Regions from separate parts of the Mesobacillus sp. AQ2 genome, predicted to be linked through region 2. Evidence: riboswitches for the same ligand, from Rfam matches in the RefSeq annotation. Region 2 holds a riboswitch; each other region holds the start of a gene.

What was found. A riboswitch is a leader RNA that binds a small molecule or an ion and turns the genes downstream of it on or off. The one in region 2 is predicted to bind S-adenosylmethionine.
Region 1: another riboswitch for S-adenosylmethionine. It lies ahead of QNH36_RS12370 (methionine biosynthesis PLP-dependent protein); the one in region 2 lies ahead of QNH36_RS20185 (methionine ABC transporter ATP-binding protein).
Region 3: another riboswitch for S-adenosylmethionine. It lies ahead of QNH36_RS10505 (LLM class flavin-dependent oxidoreductase); the one in region 2 lies ahead of QNH36_RS20185 (methionine ABC transporter ATP-binding protein).
Region 4: another riboswitch for S-adenosylmethionine. It lies ahead of QNH36_RS05615 (sugar ABC transporter substrate-binding protein); the one in region 2 lies ahead of QNH36_RS20185 (methionine ABC transporter ATP-binding protein).

The regions. Positions count from the first base shown of each region.
Region 1 covers NZ_CP126080.1:2,462,381-2,467,243, forward strand. The annotation lists gene QNH36_RS12360 (bifunctional homocysteine S-methyltransferase/methylenetetrahydrofolate reductase) at 1-569, opposite strand, end outside; gene metC (cystathionine beta-lyase) at 566-1,750, opposite strand; gene QNH36_RS12370 (methionine biosynthesis PLP-dependent protein) at 1,747-2,862, opposite strand; SAM riboswitch class I at 3,018-3,127, opposite strand; gene QNH36_RS12375 (M4 family metallopeptidase) at 3,524-4,863, opposite strand, start outside.
Region 2 covers NZ_CP126080.1:4,008,184-4,013,046, forward strand. The annotation lists gene QNH36_RS20170 (DUF445 domain-containing protein) at 1-264, opposite strand, end outside; gene QNH36_RS20175 (MetQ/NlpA family ABC transporter substrate-binding protein) at 444-1,271, opposite strand; gene QNH36_RS20180 (methionine ABC transporter permease) at 1,292-1,957, opposite strand; gene QNH36_RS20185 (methionine ABC transporter ATP-binding protein) at 1,947-2,960, opposite strand; SAM riboswitch class I at 3,035-3,139, opposite strand; gene QNH36_RS20190 (chromate transporter) at 3,283-3,813, opposite strand; gene QNH36_RS20195 (chromate transporter) at 3,810-4,385, opposite strand; gene QNH36_RS20200 (methyl-accepting chemotaxis protein) at 4,743-4,863, opposite strand, start outside.
Region 3 covers NZ_CP126080.1:2,104,657-2,109,519, forward strand. The annotation lists gene QNH36_RS10495 (YjiH family protein) at 1-1,174, shown strand, start outside; gene QNH36_RS10500 (LL-diaminopimelate aminotransferase) at 1,334-2,515, shown strand; SAM riboswitch class I at 2,598-2,702, shown strand; gene QNH36_RS10505 (LLM class flavin-dependent oxidoreductase) at 2,845-3,894, shown strand; gene QNH36_RS10510 (ATP-grasp domain-containing protein) at 3,925-4,863, shown strand, end outside.
Region 4 covers NZ_CP126080.1:1,131,189-1,136,051, forward strand. The annotation lists gene QNH36_RS05610 (dynamin family protein) at 1-2,518, shown strand, start outside; SAM riboswitch class I at 2,675-2,779, shown strand; gene QNH36_RS05615 (sugar ABC transporter substrate-binding protein) at 2,882-3,982, shown strand; gene QNH36_RS05620 (sugar ABC transporter ATP-binding protein) at 4,214-4,863, shown strand, end outside.

The sequences.
Region 1 (4,863 bases), 1.5 Mb from region 2:
TCCAGTCTATCGAAAACTTCCTGAAGAGGGGTCTGGTCTTGCATGATGCCAATTTCCTGGAGAGACACCTGGGCAATGATCGGCAAATCTGTTTCCTTTCTGGCAATTTCAAGTACTGTCTCGATTTCTTCCATATCGTAAAAAGTTTCAAGCAACAGTCCGTCCACGCCTTCAAGAAGCAGGCAATAGAGCTGCTCCCTGAAGCTTCTCCTGATCTCTTCGATGGGGATGGCCGAGGGCCTGATTCCGCGATTGCCTCCCATCGTGCCAAGGACATATGCTTCGCTTCCAGCAGCCTGACGCGCGAGCCGGACGGCAGCGCTGTTGATTTCCTTCACCTGGTCTTCAAGTCCATATCTTTCGAGTTTTATATAATTGGCAGCATAAGTATTTGTCTGGATCAGGTCGGCTCCAGCGTTCATATAGGCTTTATGGATTTTTACAATCGCTTCTGGCTGAGAGAGATTCAACTCTTCGAAACAGGTACCTGCTCCGTAGGAATGGAGTAGGGTACCGATTGCACCATCCGCTATCAAAATTTCATTTTCCATACGTTTCAGGAAACTCATGATAATCCCTCCCTATATGCAGCTGCCGTTTCTAATCCGTACAAAGCCTGTTGGAAATCAGAAATCAAGTCATCAGCGTTTTCAAGCCCCACTGAAAGCCTGAGAAGACCATCACCTATTCCTCTTAGCTTGCGTTCCTCCGGCGGCATCGCTGCGTGTGACATTTTTGCAGGATAAGAGAGGATAGACTCTACAGCCCCAAGGCTGACTGCAAAAACCGGTAACTTAACGGAATCAATAAATCCAGGAAGGAGGCCTTCATTTCCAAACTCAAATGAAAGGACAGCTCCTGGACCACCCGCCTGCTGGGATTGAAGATCCGACTGTGAATGACTTGCCAGTCCAGGATAAAATACATTTTTGATCAAAGGCTGGCCTTTTAGAAATTGTGCAATCTTTCTAGCACTGTCCTGGGATTGGTTCATTCTTACAGATAATGTCTTAATTCCTCTCATCACCAGCCAGGCATCCTGGACTCCGAGGACCGCGCCGAAGGAGTTCTGAAGTGAATATAGCCTGTTTGCCAATTGCTCATCCTTTACAACAGCCAGGCCAGCAACGGTATCACTGTGGCCGGACAGAAACTTTGTGGCGCTATGAAGCACGATATCGGCTCCTAAATCCAATGGCCGCTGCAGGTAGGGAGTCATGAAGGTATTGTCCACAAAAGTATATGCTCCGTGCTTTTTGGCAATTGAGCTAAGTGCACGAATATCCGTTATTTTTAACAACGGGTTGGAAGGTGTTTCTGCATACAGCAATGCAGTGTTAGGGCGGACAGCCTGTTCCACGGCATCCAGGTCTGTCATGTCCACAAACGTATGTTCAATTCCAAAACGATTCAGAACCTGTGTTACCATTCTGTATGTACCACCATAAACATCCTCGGTGATGACCACATGATCTCCCTGCGAAAGCAGCATAAATGCAGTTGAAATCGCAGCCATTCCTGATGAAAAGGCAAATCCTCTTACACCGCCCTCCAATTCAGCGATTATATCCTCGAGTGCTTCCCTGGTAGGGTTGAGGCTGCGGCTGTAATCATATTTTCCAAAGTGATCAATCGAAGGCTGATGGTAGGTAGAAGCATGCTGGATTGGAACACTCACTCCGCCAGTTGCAGGATCCACCTTATATCTATTATGCAGCAGCTGGGTTTCGAAGGTATATGGTTGGCTCATTTAACTTTAGCCTCCTCATATGCCTTTTTAAAAGCCGCTTCCAGATCATCAATTAAATCTTCGTGATTCTCAATTCCAACAGAGAATCGCAGGAGCCTATCACAAACACCTGTTTTTTCACGGACTTCTGCAGGTATATCCGCATGTGTCTGAGTAGCCGGGTAGGTAATGAAACTTTCAACGCCTCCAAGACTCTCAGCAAAAGTGATTGTGGATAGATTTTTCAAAAATGGATTGACGATGGCAGGAGACTGTACTCGGAATGAAATCATTCCGCCTCTGCCTGGATAAAGGACATCCTTTACAGAATCATGATTCTCCAAGAATTCAACCAGTGCTCTGGCATTCCGCTCATGCCGCTCCATCCTTAATGACAATGTCTTCATGCCGCGCAGAAGTAGCCAGGAATCGAAAGGGCTCAACACCGCTCCGCCCCCATTATGATGCAGGGAGAGGGAATCACAAATTTTTTCACCCCTCGCAACAATCAAACCTGCAAGCACATCATTATGGCCGCCAAGATATTTCGTGGCACTGTGGATCACAATATCTGCGCCTGAAGTCAAAGGCTTTTGGAGAAGGGGAGTGTAGAAGGTATTATCCACGATCAGCAGTATCCCGTTCTCTTTGGCAATCTCCGCAATGGCCTGGATATCAGCCAGTTCCATCAACGGATTTGTCGGCGTTTCCACAAACAGCGCCTTCGTATTTTGGTTGATGGCTTGTTTGATTTCATTTAAATTCGACATGTCCGCATACGTACTATGTAATCCCCACTTTTTGAACCCCTGCTCAAGTAGTCTGTAAGTACCTCCGTACAAATCTTTTGAGACAATCCATTCATCTCCAGACTGGAATAACGTAAGAATCGTCCAAATTGCCGCCATTCCCGAGCTGCAGGCATATCCTCGGTCACCTTCTTCAAGATCGGCAATCGCCTTTTCCAAAATTTCGCGAGTCGGGTTGCCGGTGCGAACATAATCATAACCGCTGGACTGGCCGATCCCTTCGTGACGGTACGCTGTTGTTAAATAAATAGGAGGATTGACTGCACCAGTTGCAGATTCACTTCGATTGCCAAGCTGTGCTAACTTCGTATCAATTTTCACCAATATACTCACTCCTTAATTTTTCGGCAGGAGGCAGGAGGCAATGTTTGTTTTAAATCCTCGCATTTAAACTAGTAAACTACCAGCGTAATTGCGAAAATAAAAATTAAAAACAAAAAAGCCTTCTAAAGAAGAAGACTTTTAAAATATCAGCCAACTTCTTATCTGCCAAGTTTTTAAAAACTTGCTGGAATTAGCACCTTTTCAACAATGTTGAAGGTTGCTGAAGCTTCATAGGGCCAGGACCCTCAGCTTCTCTCGATAAGATTAAATAAAATTGAATTATTAAATTTCTCTAAATATTAACGCTGTTATAGAAGATTGTCAATCATTTATTTAAAGCGGTGAAGTAATTGGGGGAAAATCACGGCGGTATGATGACCATCAAAAGCGTTTATCGATTATGACTTGTATCACAAAAAGGATTTTGTCTTAATTGGAGGATTATGAGGGATAACAGGGAGGATTGGTAACCTAAAATTCAGCAATTCTATAAAAATGAGCACCACAAGTGGTTATGGGTGACCAAAAGTTCAGGATATCTTTAAAAGAGGGCACCAATGCGGCTTTGACCTCAATCGGAAAGTAACTGCATTTCAAAAGAGATACATAACAAAGACTGGCTCTCTTAAAACAAGAGCCAGTCTGACTGAATATCAAGCTATTAATTTATTCCTACTGCTTCAAAAGCTTTATTGACTGCATCGACCTCTGGAGAAGTTGACCCATAAAGGTCTTTAGCAGCTTGTACAGCTCCTGCACGTGCCTGGCTGAAGTTTGTTGAAGATGTGTAATAAACTGTGTTTGCACGATAGAAGATTGCACCCATTTTTTCAGTACCGACTCCTGAAACCGTCACACCGTAATGTGTGCCGCCCTGGCTAAGAAGGTAGGCTGCTTTGTTGATAATTCCGCTGTTTGTGTGGACTCCGCCATTATCAGAAGTTCCAGTATAACGCTTGGAATAGTGATCAGGGTCGCCGTATTTAGTTGGGTCGCTCATTGAGCGCAGCGCGTCACCAGCCGTGTTAGGTGTGTAGATGTCCTCGCCGATTTCGAAATCAGGATTTCTGTTGTCATGGAATTCAGCGAGTGTGCCGAAGATATCGGAAATCGCTTCGTTCAGTGCGCCTGATTCGTACTGGTAAACCAGATCAGAACTGAAATCTGTCACAGCGTGAGTCAATTCATGCGCCACAACATCAAGACCTCCGGAAAGAGGGATGAAGGTTGTGCCATCACCGTCCCCGTAAACCATTTGCTGTCCGTTCCAGAAAGCATTGTTGTAACTTCTGCCATAGTGAACTGTGGATTTCAGTGCTGCTCCTTTGTTGTCATACGAATTCCGGCCAAACTTGTTTTTATAGTAATCATATGTCAGACCTGCATAATAGTGAGCATCCACTGCTGCACGATCATATGATGCATTCAAATTATTGTCCGCATCGGCCCAAAGGGTACCAGGAGTTAGTTGACGGTTTTTAGCATCGTATGTGAAAACGCCGTTTCCACGAGTATTGTCCTGCAGGTAATAAGAACCATTTGAAAGTAGAGTGTTCAATGATTTCTGGTCACCCAGTACTCCGACACCAGATCCAACGGTATTTGTACCAGTTAAAGATGGATTGGTTTTGCCGGCAGTATGAATCGCATTGTACTTATTGATAATTTCGCCTGTTACTGCATTGATAAAGTACTGGTAATTGCCTGGTTCCGGACTGAGGAAGTTCAATGTTACATGATAGGCATACACAGCCTGATCCTCTGCAGGATAAACAACCAATTCAGCAGATGGAGCTGCTTCGTAATCTGGTTTGAAGCCAAGATCTTTTTCGGCTGTTGCGATGGCGTCTCTCTGTGACTTCTTATTTGAAGCCTTTACCAGTTTTTCGCCCAATCCTTTGCTGACAGTACCACTGAAGACTTGAAGGACTCCAGCTTCATCCACTCTTGCTGCCTGGTTAGCTCCCCAAACAGGTACACCATTGTATACTTGCTGCAGGC
Region 2 (4,863 bases):
CATATTGATTAATGCGCGTGTTACTTTATCACGATTTTTCGGCAAAAGTGCCGTATGCGGAATCGGAATGCCGAGCGGATGCCTGAACAACGCCGTCACAGCAAACCAGTCAGCGAGTCCGCCGACCAGACCGGCTTCAAAGCCGCCCATCAGCAGTTTCCCGATCAGCGAGTCCTGGAAAGGAATCATCGCAAGGAACCCCGCTCCCATAATCGCCAGCGAAATAGCCGCTAAATGTCTAGATCTATTATTTCGTTTTTCCATATATCTCCCTCTGTTACTGTTTGATTGAAATTTGTGTAATGTTTCTAGTTCTGGAGCCCCCAATGTGAATTTCGGAAAAAAAGTCTCTTCAATATTTTACCCAATTTATAGGGGAGAAAGCTATAAAAAAGGAAAAGTCCCAGGAGCATCGGCTGCTGGGACTTCCTTACATCATACTCTTACTTCATCCATTCTGGCTTTCCAAAACCTTTGAAATCATTATCGATGATTTTTTCAAACTCATCAGACTCGACGACTTCCTTGATGTCCTCTGCAAATTGGGCATCCTGGTCCTTTGTGTTAATGACGACACGGTTGCGATACTGGTCCGGCATGTTTTCAAGCTGAAGCGCAGTCAACAGATCCATTTTTGCTGCGAGGGCAAAGTTGCCGGGTACCGCTGACAGGTCGACGCTCTCAACAGCCCTTGGAAGCTGAGCTGCTTCGATTGGCTTGAACTGCAGGTTCTTGACATTATCTTTTACATCTTTTTCAGAAACAGTCAGCGGATCAGCATTAGGATCGAGTGTAATCAGGCCGGCATCCTCAAGGATCAGGAAGGCACGCGCAGCATTTGTTGGATCGTTTGGAATCGCGATGTCTGAACCCTCTGCGACTTCATCCAGTGAATTGAACTTCTTGGAGTAGATCCCCATTGGCGCTGTTGGTACAACAATTACTTCAGACAGTTCAAGATCGTGTTCTTTTGCAAAATTCTCCATGTACACCTTGTGCTGGAACAGGTTGGCATCAAGGTCTCCTTTTGACAAAGCCAGATTAGGCTGGATGTAATCGCTGAATTCGACCACTTTCACTTCATAGCCTTTTTTCTCAAGCAGAGGCTTGATGCCTTTTGTGACCATATCACTGTACGGTCCGGATGTCGCTCCGAATGTTACCTGCTTTTTGTCAGCCTTCGCATCGCCGCCTGAGGCTGAGTCACTGCCGCATGCAGCCAACAAGCTGATTGATAGAAGTAACAGTAAAGAGAATAATAATTTCTTCATTTTAAAATAACCCCCAATTTTTATCTTTTGTCTACTAATTTAGCAATCCTGTCGCCGCCAAACTGAATCAGCTGGACAAGGCATATCAGGATAATAACCGTCGTAATCATGATGGTATTGTCGTACCGGTAATAACCGAAGCGGATTGCCAGGTCACCGACTCCGCCGCCGCCAACGATCCCGGCCATTGCCGAGTATGCTACAAGGCTGATGATCGTGATGGTGATACCCTGGACGATTCCAGGCTTTGCCTCTGGAATGAGGACATCCTTGATGATCATCCACGGAGTCGCTCCGGTGGCCACCGCTGCCTCGATGACCCCTTTATCAATTTCGCGCAAGCTTTGCTCTACGATTCTCGCAAAGAACGGAATCGCCGCGACAGATAATGAAACAGATGCCGCAGTCGGCCCGATTGTCGTGCCGGCGATTAAATTCGCCAGCGGCAGCAGTGCGATCAACAGGATGATGAACGGAACCGAGCGGATCATATTGACGATAAAACCAGCAATAGTTTTAAAAAGCTGGTTCTCCAGGAACAGGCCTTTATCGGTGACAAAAAGAAGAACACCTGTCGGCAGCCCAACAATGATCGAGACAAGGATGGAGATGCCGACCATATAAATTGTTTCAAAGAATGCTTTATTCAGTTCCGGCAGCAGTGCGATCAGGTTATCAAGCAGCATCTTCAATCACCTCCAGATTTCTTGTCCTTGCTGCGATGTATTCAATGGCCCGGTCGATTTCAAGTGTCTCGCCCGAAACTTCCATAATGAAAATCCCTAGTGGGATTTCCTGAATATACTCGATTTTGCCGTGAAGGATGTTTCCCCTCACCTTGAATTTCTGGAATACATCCGAGATGACCCCCTGCTCGGCAATCTCGCCCTGGAAATAAATCTTGATCAATTTGCCTTCCCGCTCCTTCATCAGTCTTTCCGGCAATTCGAATTGTAGGATGGAGTTGACGAAATCCTTTGTCAGCGGCTCCTGTGGATTGGCAAAAACATCGTAGACATTTCCCTCTTCAATGATTTTTCCATCTTGCATCACAGCCATTCGGTCACAAATCGTCTTGACCACTTCCATTTCATGCGTTATAAGCACGATTGTGATTCCTAACTCTCTATTAATCTTTTTTAGTAAAGATAAAATAGAGCGGGTCGTGCTTGGGTCAAGAGCAGAGGTTGCTTCATCGCAGAGCAGGACGGATGGATTATTCGCCAGCGCCCTGGCTATGCCAACACGCTGTTTCTGGCCGCCGGACAGCTGTGCAGGATAGACGTCTTTCTTGTCGGAAAGGCCCACCATATGTAAAAGCTCTAGCACTCTCTCATTTATCTCTGTTTTCGGAGTGCCGGCAGCTTTTAGCGCAAAAGTGATATTTTCGCTGACTGTCTTTGCACTTACAAGATGGAAATGCTGAAAAATCATCCCGATTTTCAACCGGGATTTCCTTAAATCGCCCTTGCCTAAAGAGGTTAGCTCCACACCCTCAATAAAAACCTCTCCCGATGTCGGCTTCTCAAGGAGGTTCAGGCATCTAAGCAAAGAACTTTTGCCTGCGCCGCTGTATCCGACAATCCCGTAAATTTCGCCCTTTTCTACTTTTAACGAAACATCGTCAACGCCTGTCACCGATCCCTTTTTCGTGTCATATACCTTGACCAGATTCTTCACTTCAATCATTTTTGCACCCCCATTTTCACTCAATAAAAAAAGCCTCTTTCATTCAAAGAAAGAGGCATCGTAAATATCTATACGACTTATCTTTCAGAATGAAACCATTCTGTAGGAAGTGGCACCTTTCCATAAAGGAGGTTGCCGGACGTCATCGGGCCTAATCCCTCAGTCTCTCTTGATAAGTAACTTATTAAATTCATTTTGATAATTGAAATATTAAAACTCTCTGAAATATTTGTCAACAGAGTTTTTTAGTCTTTTTCAGGTTGTAATCGCTTACATCATTGGGGCTGTAAGAGAATTTATTTTCAAAAAGAAAAACCCTTGTTTACGCTAAAACAAGGGCACCATAGACGAGGGCACCGGCTATGACATACGCCGGGTGTACCTTCAGTTTTTCCATCAGGACGAAGCTGATGCCGCCAATCAGGATGGTCTGTGTCAAACCGACACCTTCATAGGAGGAAAAAAAGAAATCATAGGTCATGACTCCCAGGAGCACCGCAATGACTGGCCGGACAACGATTGTCAGCCTTTTGACACGAGGAGAATCCTTGAATTTCATCAACAGTCCTAGCAGACCGATCATCAGAATCAGCGATGGTGCCACGGCTGCAAACACACCGACAATGGCGCCGAGGATTCCGCCTTCTGAATAGCCGATATACCCGGCCATCTTCGTCGCAATCGGCCCCGGGAGTGCATTGCCCATCGCCAGGACTTCACTGAATTCATTGACCGTCATCCAGTCATATCGGTCGACGACTTCATTTTCAATCAACGGGATCGAGGCCGGCCCTCCGCCATAGCCTAAAATACCAGGAATGAAAAAGGCCAAAAATATTTGGAAATAAATCATTTCTGCTCCCCTCCCATTTGTTTCTTTTCAATTGGAGAAGAGTCTTTTTTTATTAAAGCGCCAAGCAGCAAAATGAAAATCAAGATTGCCGGATGTATATTCAAGATCTGGAGGAGCACCAGGCTGGCAATCAGCGCAATAGCTGTCCTGGCCCAGCCAAGCTTCGATTTACCCGATTTCTTAATGAAGTCCCATGTCAGGACAGCGAGCATGACGGCAACAACCGGTACAACAGCATCTGCCATTCCTTTTACCCACGGCTGATCCTTGTATGAGTTCAGAGTCGTAAGCAGGATAATCATCAGGATAATCGTCGGAATCATCGTTGCGGCCAGGGCATTGACCATGCCCAGGATCCCGCCCACACGATAGCCGATATACCCTGCCATTTTCGTCGCGATCGGACCGGGGAGCGCATTTCCCAAAGCCAGAATATCACCGAACTCATCAGAGTCCATCCATTTATACTTATCTACCACTTCCTTATGTACGAGCGGAATCGATGACGGCCCGCCGCCATAGCCAAGGATTCCCACGCGGAAAAATGCCAGGAATAAATCTTTTTGTTTCAACACTTCACCTTCTCTTCTGTTTTTAGCCCTATGCAGTCTCTTTCTATAATTCTTATTTCTTTTATTTTATTATAGACTCATATATTGGAAACTGCATGTAAATTAAAGGGATCATATCACCGTCGGGAATCATTTATCATAATTTCCGCCATTTTATATGCACTGATTTACTGCGCAACTCATTATTTTGGCGATTTTTTCATTTTTTCGAACACTTTTTAGATTATTTCGACCAAATTTCCGGATATATCGACCACATTTTGGATTATTTCGACCACTTTTTCAAATAATTCGACCAAGTGTCCATTTTGCTCCATAAAAAAAGTACCACAGCTCCAGGCCATGATACTCTTATAATCATTTATTAAACTTAAAGATAGAAACAGATTCATTCAACTCATTGGTCAGTTTCCTTAAGTCTGTTACCTTTTTCGAAAGGTTGCCGAATGCCGATAATTGTTCCGTTGTGGAGGCTGAA
Region 3 (4,863 bases), 1.9 Mb from region 2:
GACCTGGATTAATACCACTTTTTCTGCAGCAGTTCCGTATTACGCATTTATTGTAATTTTATTTGGTGCCATCTATCCTTTTTACAGAAAAACTTGGAATAAGAATTCGACGACTATGATTTTTTCGTTTCTGAAAGTAATTGGAGTTATAGTAGCATTAATGATGTTGACAGATGTTGGGCCAGCATGGCTATTTGAACCTGGGATGGGACCTTTCCTATATGAAAAGCTGGTTATTCCGGTTGGAGTCCTGGTTCCGATTGGTTCCGTTTTTTTGGCATTGCTTGTCGGCTATGGCCTGCTTGAATTTTTTGGTGTCCTTCTGCAGCCAATCATGCGGCCAGTCTGGAAGACTCCTGGAAGAGCTGCGATTGATGCAGTTGCATCCTTTGTTGGAAGCTATTCAATCGGACTGCTCATTACTAACCGGGTGTTCAAGGAAGGCAAGTATACGATCAAAGAAGCAACCATTATTGCGACCGGCTTTTCTACCGTATCTGCCACGTTCATGATTGTAGTCGCAAAAACGCTGGGATTAATGGAAGTATGGAATACGTATTTCTGGACGACACTTTTCGTTACATTTATTGTAACCGCCATCACAGTCAGGTTGCGTCCATTAAGGACGATGAGTGACGAATACTATGAGGGAAAAGGTGTTCCAGAGGAACCAGTGACGGAGAACCGTCTCAAAACAGCATGGGGAGAAGCTATGCTCGCAGCGAACAAAGCACCCTCCCTGGGGAAAAATATACTGGATAACTTGCGCGATGGAATGATCATGACAATGGGGATTTTGCCGTCCATTCTATCTGTAGGTCTGTTGGGTCTTGTTTTAGCAGAGTTTACTCCTGTATTCGATTTGATTGGCTATATTTTCTACCCATTCACATTGATACTCCAGATTCCTGAACCCATGCTGGCAGCCAAGGCATCTGCTATTGAAATCGCCGAAATGTTCCTGCCTGCCATGCTTGTAACAGAGGCGCCAATGGTAACAAAGTTTGTCATCGGCGTAGTTTCAGTTTCAGCCATAGTCTTTTTCTCAGCACTGATTCCAAGCATAATGTCTACAGAAATTCCAATCAGCCTGAGAAAATTGGTGGTCATTTGGATTCAGAGAACAATCCTTACACTTATCATTGTAGCGCCGATCGCACACCTTTTATTCTAATAAGGAACTTATTCTATGAGCTGCAAAGCAGCTCATTTTTTATTTTTTTATAGAACTGATAAAGTGAAACTGCTATAATCGATTTTATATTTAAAAAATTCAGAGGAATCAACTTCCATGAGAACAACATGAATCATTGAACAGTAAAGGGGAATGTCCATGAATATTTACGGATCAGAAAAGATCAGAAAAATGACTTCGAGCATTTTTCAGGAAGTAGTAGACAGGAAGCAGATGGCATTGTTGAATGGCAAGGATGTCATTGACTTAAGCATTGGCAGCCCGGATTTCCAGCCGCCGGCATTTGTGATGGAAACACTGGCGAAATATTCAATGGATCCCGGTAAATATGGATACACATTAAAGGGCATCGCCGAGTTTAATGAAGCAGTAAAATATTTTTACAGCCAGCGGTATTCTGTCGAGCTTGATGAAAAAACAGAAGTATTGCAGTTGATGGGTTCACAGGATGGACTTGCGCATTTGGCGACTGCCATAGTTGACCCGGGTGATTATGTACTGGTCCCAGATCCAGGGTATCCAATCTACGAAGCTAGCGTTACGATTGCTGGAGGGGAAATTTATCCTATGCCGCTGTTGGAGGAAAATAAATTTCTTCCTCAGTTAAATGAGATTCCAGAGGAAGTATTACAGAAAACAAAAATGATGATATTGAGCTATCCGGGAAATCCTGTCACTGCACTTGCTGACAGAGTCTTCTTTGAAGAGGTAGTTGAATTTGCAGGGGTACATAATATTCTAGTTGTCCATGATTTTGCATATTCTGAATTGATTTATGACGGAAATCCTCAGATTAGTTTCCTTTCGGTACCAGGGGCTAAGGAAGTTGGCATTGAGTTCAATTCGCTTTCAAAGACCTTCAATATGGCTGGCTGCCGTATTGGATACGTCGCAGGCAATTCGCAGGTCATCAATCTTCTGGCATCCTTCAAGTCACATATTGATTATGGAGTATTCTATCCTATCCAAAAGGCAGCAATCGCTGCTTTGACTTCTGACTATTCGTTTCTTGGCGATCAGCTAAAACTGTATGAGGCACGACGGGATGCTTTAGTATCCGGTTTCAGGAACAGCGGATGGCAGGTAGCCAATTCTCCGGCAACGATGTTTGTCTGGGCTAAAATCCCTGATGGATGGAAGTCTCGCGAGTTTGCCTTCAAGTTGATTGAAGAGGAAGGGATTGTTGTGGTTCCGGGTGACGCCTTTGGGCAGCAGGGAGAAGGCTATGTCAGAATAGCTATGGTACAGCCTCCAGAAAGACTGGAAGAAGCTGCACAGCGTGTGAATAAGTTTTTGCTGGGGTTTCCGGTAGGAAGTTAAAACTTATTTCGAGAAACGAATTGACATTTAAACAAATTTAGAATATTATCACTTTAATGAATTAAAACTTAATAAGAATGTCTTCTTATCAAGAGAGGTGGAGGGATAGGCCCTGCGAAACCTCGGCAACAGGTTCTCAATGAATACTGTGCCAATTCCTGCAGACAATTTGTCTGAAAGATGAGAAGGGAGTATAAAATGGCTCTCTTCTTTTTGAAGGGAGCTTTTTGTTTTAGGAGGCTATTAATTGGTCTCCAAGTTTTTGGTTTAAATACCGACTTAACAGGTTGGTAAAGTAGAGATTGTGATTGGGCAGAGGAGAGAGAAGTATGAAGTATGGATTTTGGCTGCCGATTTTTGGCGGATGGTTAAGAAATGTTGAGAATGAACAAATGCCAGCAACTTTTGATTATGCAAAGAAAGTGATCCAGTCAGCAGAAAAATGGGGATATTCCACTACATTAATTGCCGAACTTTATTTGAATGATATAAAAGGTCCTGAGCATGACTCACTTGAAGCGTGGACAACCGCTGCTGCTCTGGCATCAGTAACCGAAAAAATCGAAATCATGTCGGCGGTGAGGCCGGGATTCCATAACCCGGCAGTTACGGCAAAAATGGCAGCGAACATTGACCAGATCAGCAATGGCCGCTTTACTCTGAATGTCGTTTCAGCGTGGTGGGAGGAAGAAGCACGCCAGTACGGCGATATTTTTACCGAGCATGATGAGCGGTATGACCGGACGCACGAATTCATTGATGTACTGAAAGGGCTTTGGAGTGAACAGAACTTTTCATATGAAGGCAAGTACTATCAACTAAAGGATACGAAGCTGTTTCCTAAACCAGTTCAGCGTCCAAATCCGATCTTATATGCCGGCGGAGAAAGTCTGAAGGGAAAGCAAACCATTGTCGAGAACTGCGATGCATATGTCATGCATGGCGGAACGGTTGAAGAGATTGAACAGAAAATTGCAGAGATGAAAAATCTAAGGGCCGCTACATCAAATCCTGAACTGTCAGAGTTCGGCATGGCCGCTTACGTTATTTGCCGGGACACCGAGGCTGAAGCATTCGCGGAGTTGGAACGAATTACTTCTGTAAAAGAATCCAGTGCCTATGCCGGGTTCAAGGACTTCACCAGCAAATCACAGCTGGAGCAGCAAATCCAGCTTCAGGATTATTCGGTGTCAAACCGAGGATTGCGCCCTAATTTGGTAGGTACACCTGACCAAATTGCCGAGCGGATTTTACAGTATGAAGAAGCAGGTTTGGGATTGCTCCTGCTGCAATTCTCGCCACAACTGGAAGAGATGGAGAGATTCGCGAAACAGGTCATGCCGCTTGTGGAGGTAAAAAGAAAGCAGCTGACAGTTTGATAGATAAATAAACTTAAGGAGATGAAGATCATGAGCGAAGTTTATATCATCCATGAAAACAGTGAATGGACTGTCCATTTAACAAAACGCCTGGAGGAGCTGGGAATACCTTTTGAAGAGTGGCATCTGGATGAAGGGCTGCTTGATTTGTCAAAGGAGCCTCCAGAGGGGATCTTTTACAGCAGAATGAGTGCTTCTTCCCATACAAGAGGACATCGGTTCGCACCTGAATATTCCGCTCAGGTTTTAGCCTGGCTGGAGGCACATGGCCGGAAGGTGTACAACGGATCAAGGGCACTTGAACTGGAAGTCAGCAAAGTGAAGCAATACCTTGAGCTGAACAAGCATGGGGTAACGACTCCGCGTACTATCGCCACCGTTGGAAAGCAGCAGCTGCTGGAAGCGGCAAAACCATTTGAGGGAAGAGCCTTTATCACGAAGCACAATCGAGCTGGAAAAGGGCTTGGCGTGCAGTTGTTTCAATCTATTGAAGCACTTAAGGCATATGTGGAGGGCCCGTCGTTTGAGGAACCTGTTGATGGAATAACACTGATTCAGGAATATATCCAGTCTCCTGAAAGTTATATCACTCGCTGTGAGTTTGTCGGCGGAGAATTTGTTTACGCAGTAAAAGTTGATACATCAGAAGGATTTGAATTATGCCCGGCAGATGCCTGCCAGATCGGCGACCTGTTCTGCCCTGTAGGGGAAGAAGTAGAGGAAAAGCCGAAATTCCAAGTGATTGAAGGCTTTAAAGATCCCGTTATTGAAAAATATAAGAGAGTATTAGAATCAAATAATATTCAAGTAGCCGGAATTGAATTTATCAGAAATGAGACTGGTGAAATTTTTACTTACGATATTAATACAAATACGAATTACAATTCAGACGCAGAAGCAAGAGCAGGTAAATACGGAATGTTAGAGCTTGCAAAGTTTCTAGAATCACAACTGGTTGCGGAATATGGA
Region 4 (4,863 bases), 1.9 Mb from region 2:
GCCCTGGGCAAAAAAGAATATGGGGGATGCGTTCCTGGAGCTTGGCCTGCTGACATCGGCGGAAGAGCTGTTCCTTTCGATTGAGACAGAAAGCGATGTACTGAAAATCGAGAGCGGCCTGCAGCTATTATCACTTTACATCGAGCAGGGAAAGCTCGATCAAGCAGTTGCTGTCATCAAAAAAGCTGTAGCACTTGATCCGGATTATCCAGGTGTGACCGAAATCGCCCGTTCGTTTTTCGAGGAGCAAAATGACTGGGGAAATGCGGTCGAGCTTGCTGTCAATGAGGGAATCCGGACTGGTTCGGCAAAATGGTTTGATATCTTGACCCAGTATGTTGAACAGGGACGCACCGCCCAGTTCGCCCCTAATTATTTTAACGAGGCATTATCCGTGTTATTCCAGGTGGACAGAAGCCGGTTTGAACAGCTCGCTGTATCCTTATGGCAAAGCTACCGGAACGAGAGCACCTACATGGCATGGTTAAGGGAATTCAATCAATTATTCAGCGGGATGGACGGAAACAGGAGAGATGGCTGGACAGAGCTTTCAGCGGTCTATCAGGAAAGCTATTTCGAATTGATTAATGGAGACATGCTGATCAAGGAAATATCGCCGCTGATCCCGGAATTGCTGACCAACTGGCTGAAAATAACAAGCCCGGTGAACAGCCTTGTCGCAGCGTCATCCATCATTGCCTGGAATGAGGTATTTCCAGGATCGATTACGGCTTCGGCGATACATGATGCAGAGACATTAGTCCTGAACTCGAATGAGTACCATGATGGCTATAAGGATAGCATGATGTTGTTCGAGTCGATCATCAAATGGGCAGAAGAGCACGGGATTGAGGTTGGCAACAAGATTAAGTGGATGGTCCAGGAGTTACACGAGTCCAATGTCCATAATATGCTGGTCGCCGGCGTGTCAGGCAATGGAAAGTCTTCCTTCGTCAACACGGTCGTGGGCGAAAAATTGCTTACTGCTCCGACTGCAGCGGTCATCCGTTTCATGGATCAGGAAAACCCGGCAGCCCATGAAATAACTGATACGGAAATAAGACAGATCACGGATATTGAGGACTTCAAGGAGGCAGCAGGTGTCAGCCGCAAGAATCATAAGAATGAAACCATCATTGATTTCAAGGCAGACTTCCCATTCCTGCGCGATCATGACCTGGCGTTGATTGATACTCCGGGTGTCAACCGCAATAACTATGATAGGCATCCGCTCTATAATTACTTGAGATTTGCCGATAGTCTGCTGTTCGTTCTTAATGCGAGTGATCCTTTTACGGAAAGAGAAAGGGAGATACTCGGGAAAATATCAGAGTTTTTCCCGGATCTGAACATTCACTTCCTGTTGAATAAGATTGATGTGATATACGGACAGCAGGAAGCAGCGGAAGTTTTTGACCAGGCATGGGCAGAGGTCAGCCAATACTATCCGGATGCAAAAATGTTCGCCTTCTCATCCAATTACGATAATGCCCAGCAGCTGAAGGATTTCTCCAATTTTATTAAAACAACTAGAAACGCAGTCGATCTTGACCAGGAACGCACTGCTAAACTGCAGTTCTTTGTCAGACGAGCAATCACGTATTTGCTCGATAAGCGGGTTGAACTCGAAAATAACCATATGGAGTCCATCAGCTGGAATGAGGAAATGGTCAGCAAGCTGAATGGTGCCATCAATCAGTTAGGCGATATTGAAGAGGAAAAGTCCCGCTCCATCCAGAAGTCATTCCGTAAAATCAAGGATGAGACGCGTGCGGAAATCATCGAGAAGGTTCCAGAATTACTGCGCAGCTGCTCTGACTTGGTGACGGAGGATAGTGATTTTGGTAAAATCCATTCGGAAATGGATCAGGAAATGAACAAGCGAATCGAAGAATATCTGGAAAAAACGGTATTGCCAAAATTCCATTCCGATTTGAATGACTGGATCCAATTTTCGAAAGATGAGTTTGACCAGAGCCAGAATTATCTGGACGAAATGGCAGAGGGCTTTAATTCGATGTACGGAGAAGAAAGGATCAGTCTTGACTGTGATTTCAGGGTACTTGATGACTGGCGCCGTGATGCGGACCGGATGACGAATGGGGTTCACTATGAAAAGGTCAACATCATGAACCGTTCGACCCCTCAAGCCTTTTTCCTGAAAAGCGCCGGAAAGCTGCTTGGCGTCCTGCCGCAAAACAATACGATGCTTTATAACAGGTATAAATCCTATCTGGAGACAGAGGATTATTATGAAATTGGCGTAACCATCGCCAAGAAATTCCTGCAGCAATTCGAGATCTTCGAGAAATCGATTGAACGCGATGTGAACTTGTTCTTCAAACAGCCTTTCATCGTTCTAGAAGAATCTGTAGAAGAAGCTAAGAACGAAATCGAACACGGTAAAAATGAATTGGAAAAATTGAGAGTCAACCCGGAATTGTACCGCGATCCATTGACGCTTTATGAAGTGAAACTTCGTCAGTCTGAATGGATGACCGCAGCGGGCAGAGGTTGATTTTGAAAAGAAGATTCCCGGATTTGGGGGTCTTCTTTTTTTTTGAGACGCTTTTCTAAGAATATAAATTTAATTTTCATAATAGTATTGACAATATGATTACAGGAGTTTAAAGTAAAGTTTATCAATTTGCCAGATTAATTTAATAACGAAATTCTCTTATCAAGAGTGGCAGAGGGACTGGCCCTATGACGCCCGGCAACCGTTCCATCAGGAATTGGTGCTAAATCCTGCAAAACGATATGTTTTGGAAGATAAGAGAGGAATCTGACCTTTTCATCATTTTGCGTTCGAAACCTCTCTTTTCTGGAGAGGTTTTTTTATTTGGGTTAGCTGAGCAGACACATTAAGGGGGAAATGCAGATGAAAAGAGTTGGATTTAAAAAGGTGTTTTTAACGGCGGTTGCCTCAGCATTGCTGCTGACGGGCTGCGGCGGAGGAGAAACGAAGACGGTAAGCGGTCCTGTTGAGGGAGTTCCGGAGCGCTTTGCAAAAGGTGAGGAAGTCAAAATCAAAGTCATCCGCAAGATTGGCGGAGATGATCATACTGCACAGTTTTTAGCCGGAGCGAAGGCTGAAGGCGAGGCGCTTGGCTTCAAGGTGGACGTCTTTACTGCTAATGGAGATACAGCAAAATTCCATGACGCCATCAACCAGGGGCTGCAGCAGGACTATGACGGATTCATCATCTCACATGGTGATGACGCAGCAACTGTAGATGATGTAAAAAAATTGACGGATAAGGGCAAAAGTGTCGTGACGTTCGATTCGAATCCTGACCTTGCCAAGGTTGAAGGTGTAACACTTACTTCCCAGGATGACGAAGCACTGGCAACCCAGGCACTCGACCAGCTTGTGAAGGACCAAAATGGTGAAGCGAATATCGTTTACCTCTGGGTCGATGGCTTCCCGCCAATGGTCAGAAGAAATAAAGTTTATCAGGAAACGCTGAAGGCAAACCCTGGAATCAAAGAGGTTGAGAGATTTGGAGTTGCCGCAGCCGATACAAGTGTACAAACGCAGAATGCAGTGGCAGCGATGCTGAACAAACATCCAAAAGGAGAAATTGATGCGATCTTCGCGACATGGGATGCATTTGCGATTGGCGCAGCTCGTGCCATTAAGGAAGCAGGGCGCGATGAAATCAAGATTTACGGAATTGATGTTTCCAATGCTGACCTTCAGGAAATCCAGGCAGAAGGCAGCCCATGGAAATACACAGCAGCCGTTGATCCGAAGCTGATTGGTGAAGTGAATATGAGATTGCTGGCGAAAAAGCTGGCTGGCGAAGAAACACCTGCAGCTTATGACCTTGAAGCCTCACTGATATCACAGGAAGAGCTTCAGCAGTCAAAAAATCCAGTTAACATGGCCAACCTCGCAGAAATCATCGACGAATGGGGCAAATCGGATGCATTTTTAGAAGATTGGATGAAAAAATTGAAGGATCACTATAAGAAATAACCATTGAAAGGGTTGTCTGATAAGTTTTATAACGACTTTTTTAGCGACTTTTTCGATTATATAGCGAGTTTTCCAATTATATAGCGACTTTTTCGATTATATAGCGAGATTCTAATTTTTATAGCGAACTAGAAATTCTGTGCGATTTTTTCCAGTTAAGAGAAACAAGACAGACACTCTCAAACAAAAGAGAGTGTCTGCTTTGCAGAATGGAAGGGAGGGGGAACACGGATGATACTTGAAATGAAAAACATCAGTATTGAGTTTCCCGGCGTAAGGGCGCTGAACGGTGTGGATTTCAATACGGAAACTGGCAGGATCCACGCATTGATCGGCGCGAACGGCGCAGGCAAGTCTACATTGATGAAGGTGCTTTCCGGCGCGCATGATCATTACACGGGAGAAATCCAGTTTGATGGCGAGTATGCGGAAATTAGGAAGCCAGCACATGCGCAAAAGCTCGGAATCCAGACAGTCTACCAGGAGGTCGATACAGCCATCATCCCGTCGCTTACAGTGGGCGAGAATATCATGCTCAATCAAACGGTTCAGAATTTGGACAACAGGCACTGGATGAATTGGAAGCAGTTGTTTCAGCAGGCAGAAGACATTCTTAAAGGCATGAACCTTAAGCTGCCTGTTAAAAAGCTTGCCGGGGAACTGACGCTCGCGGAAAAACAGCTTGTTTTGATTGCTCGCGCGATTTCAAGCAATTGCTCATTTCTGATCCTTGACGAACCAACCGCTCCGCTCAGCCATATCGAAACATCGGAACTGTTCCGGATTGTCCGCGATTTGGCTAGAAGGAATGTAGGGATCATTTTCATTTCCCACCGGATGCCGGAAATCTTTGAATTATGCGATGAGCTTACGATCATGAG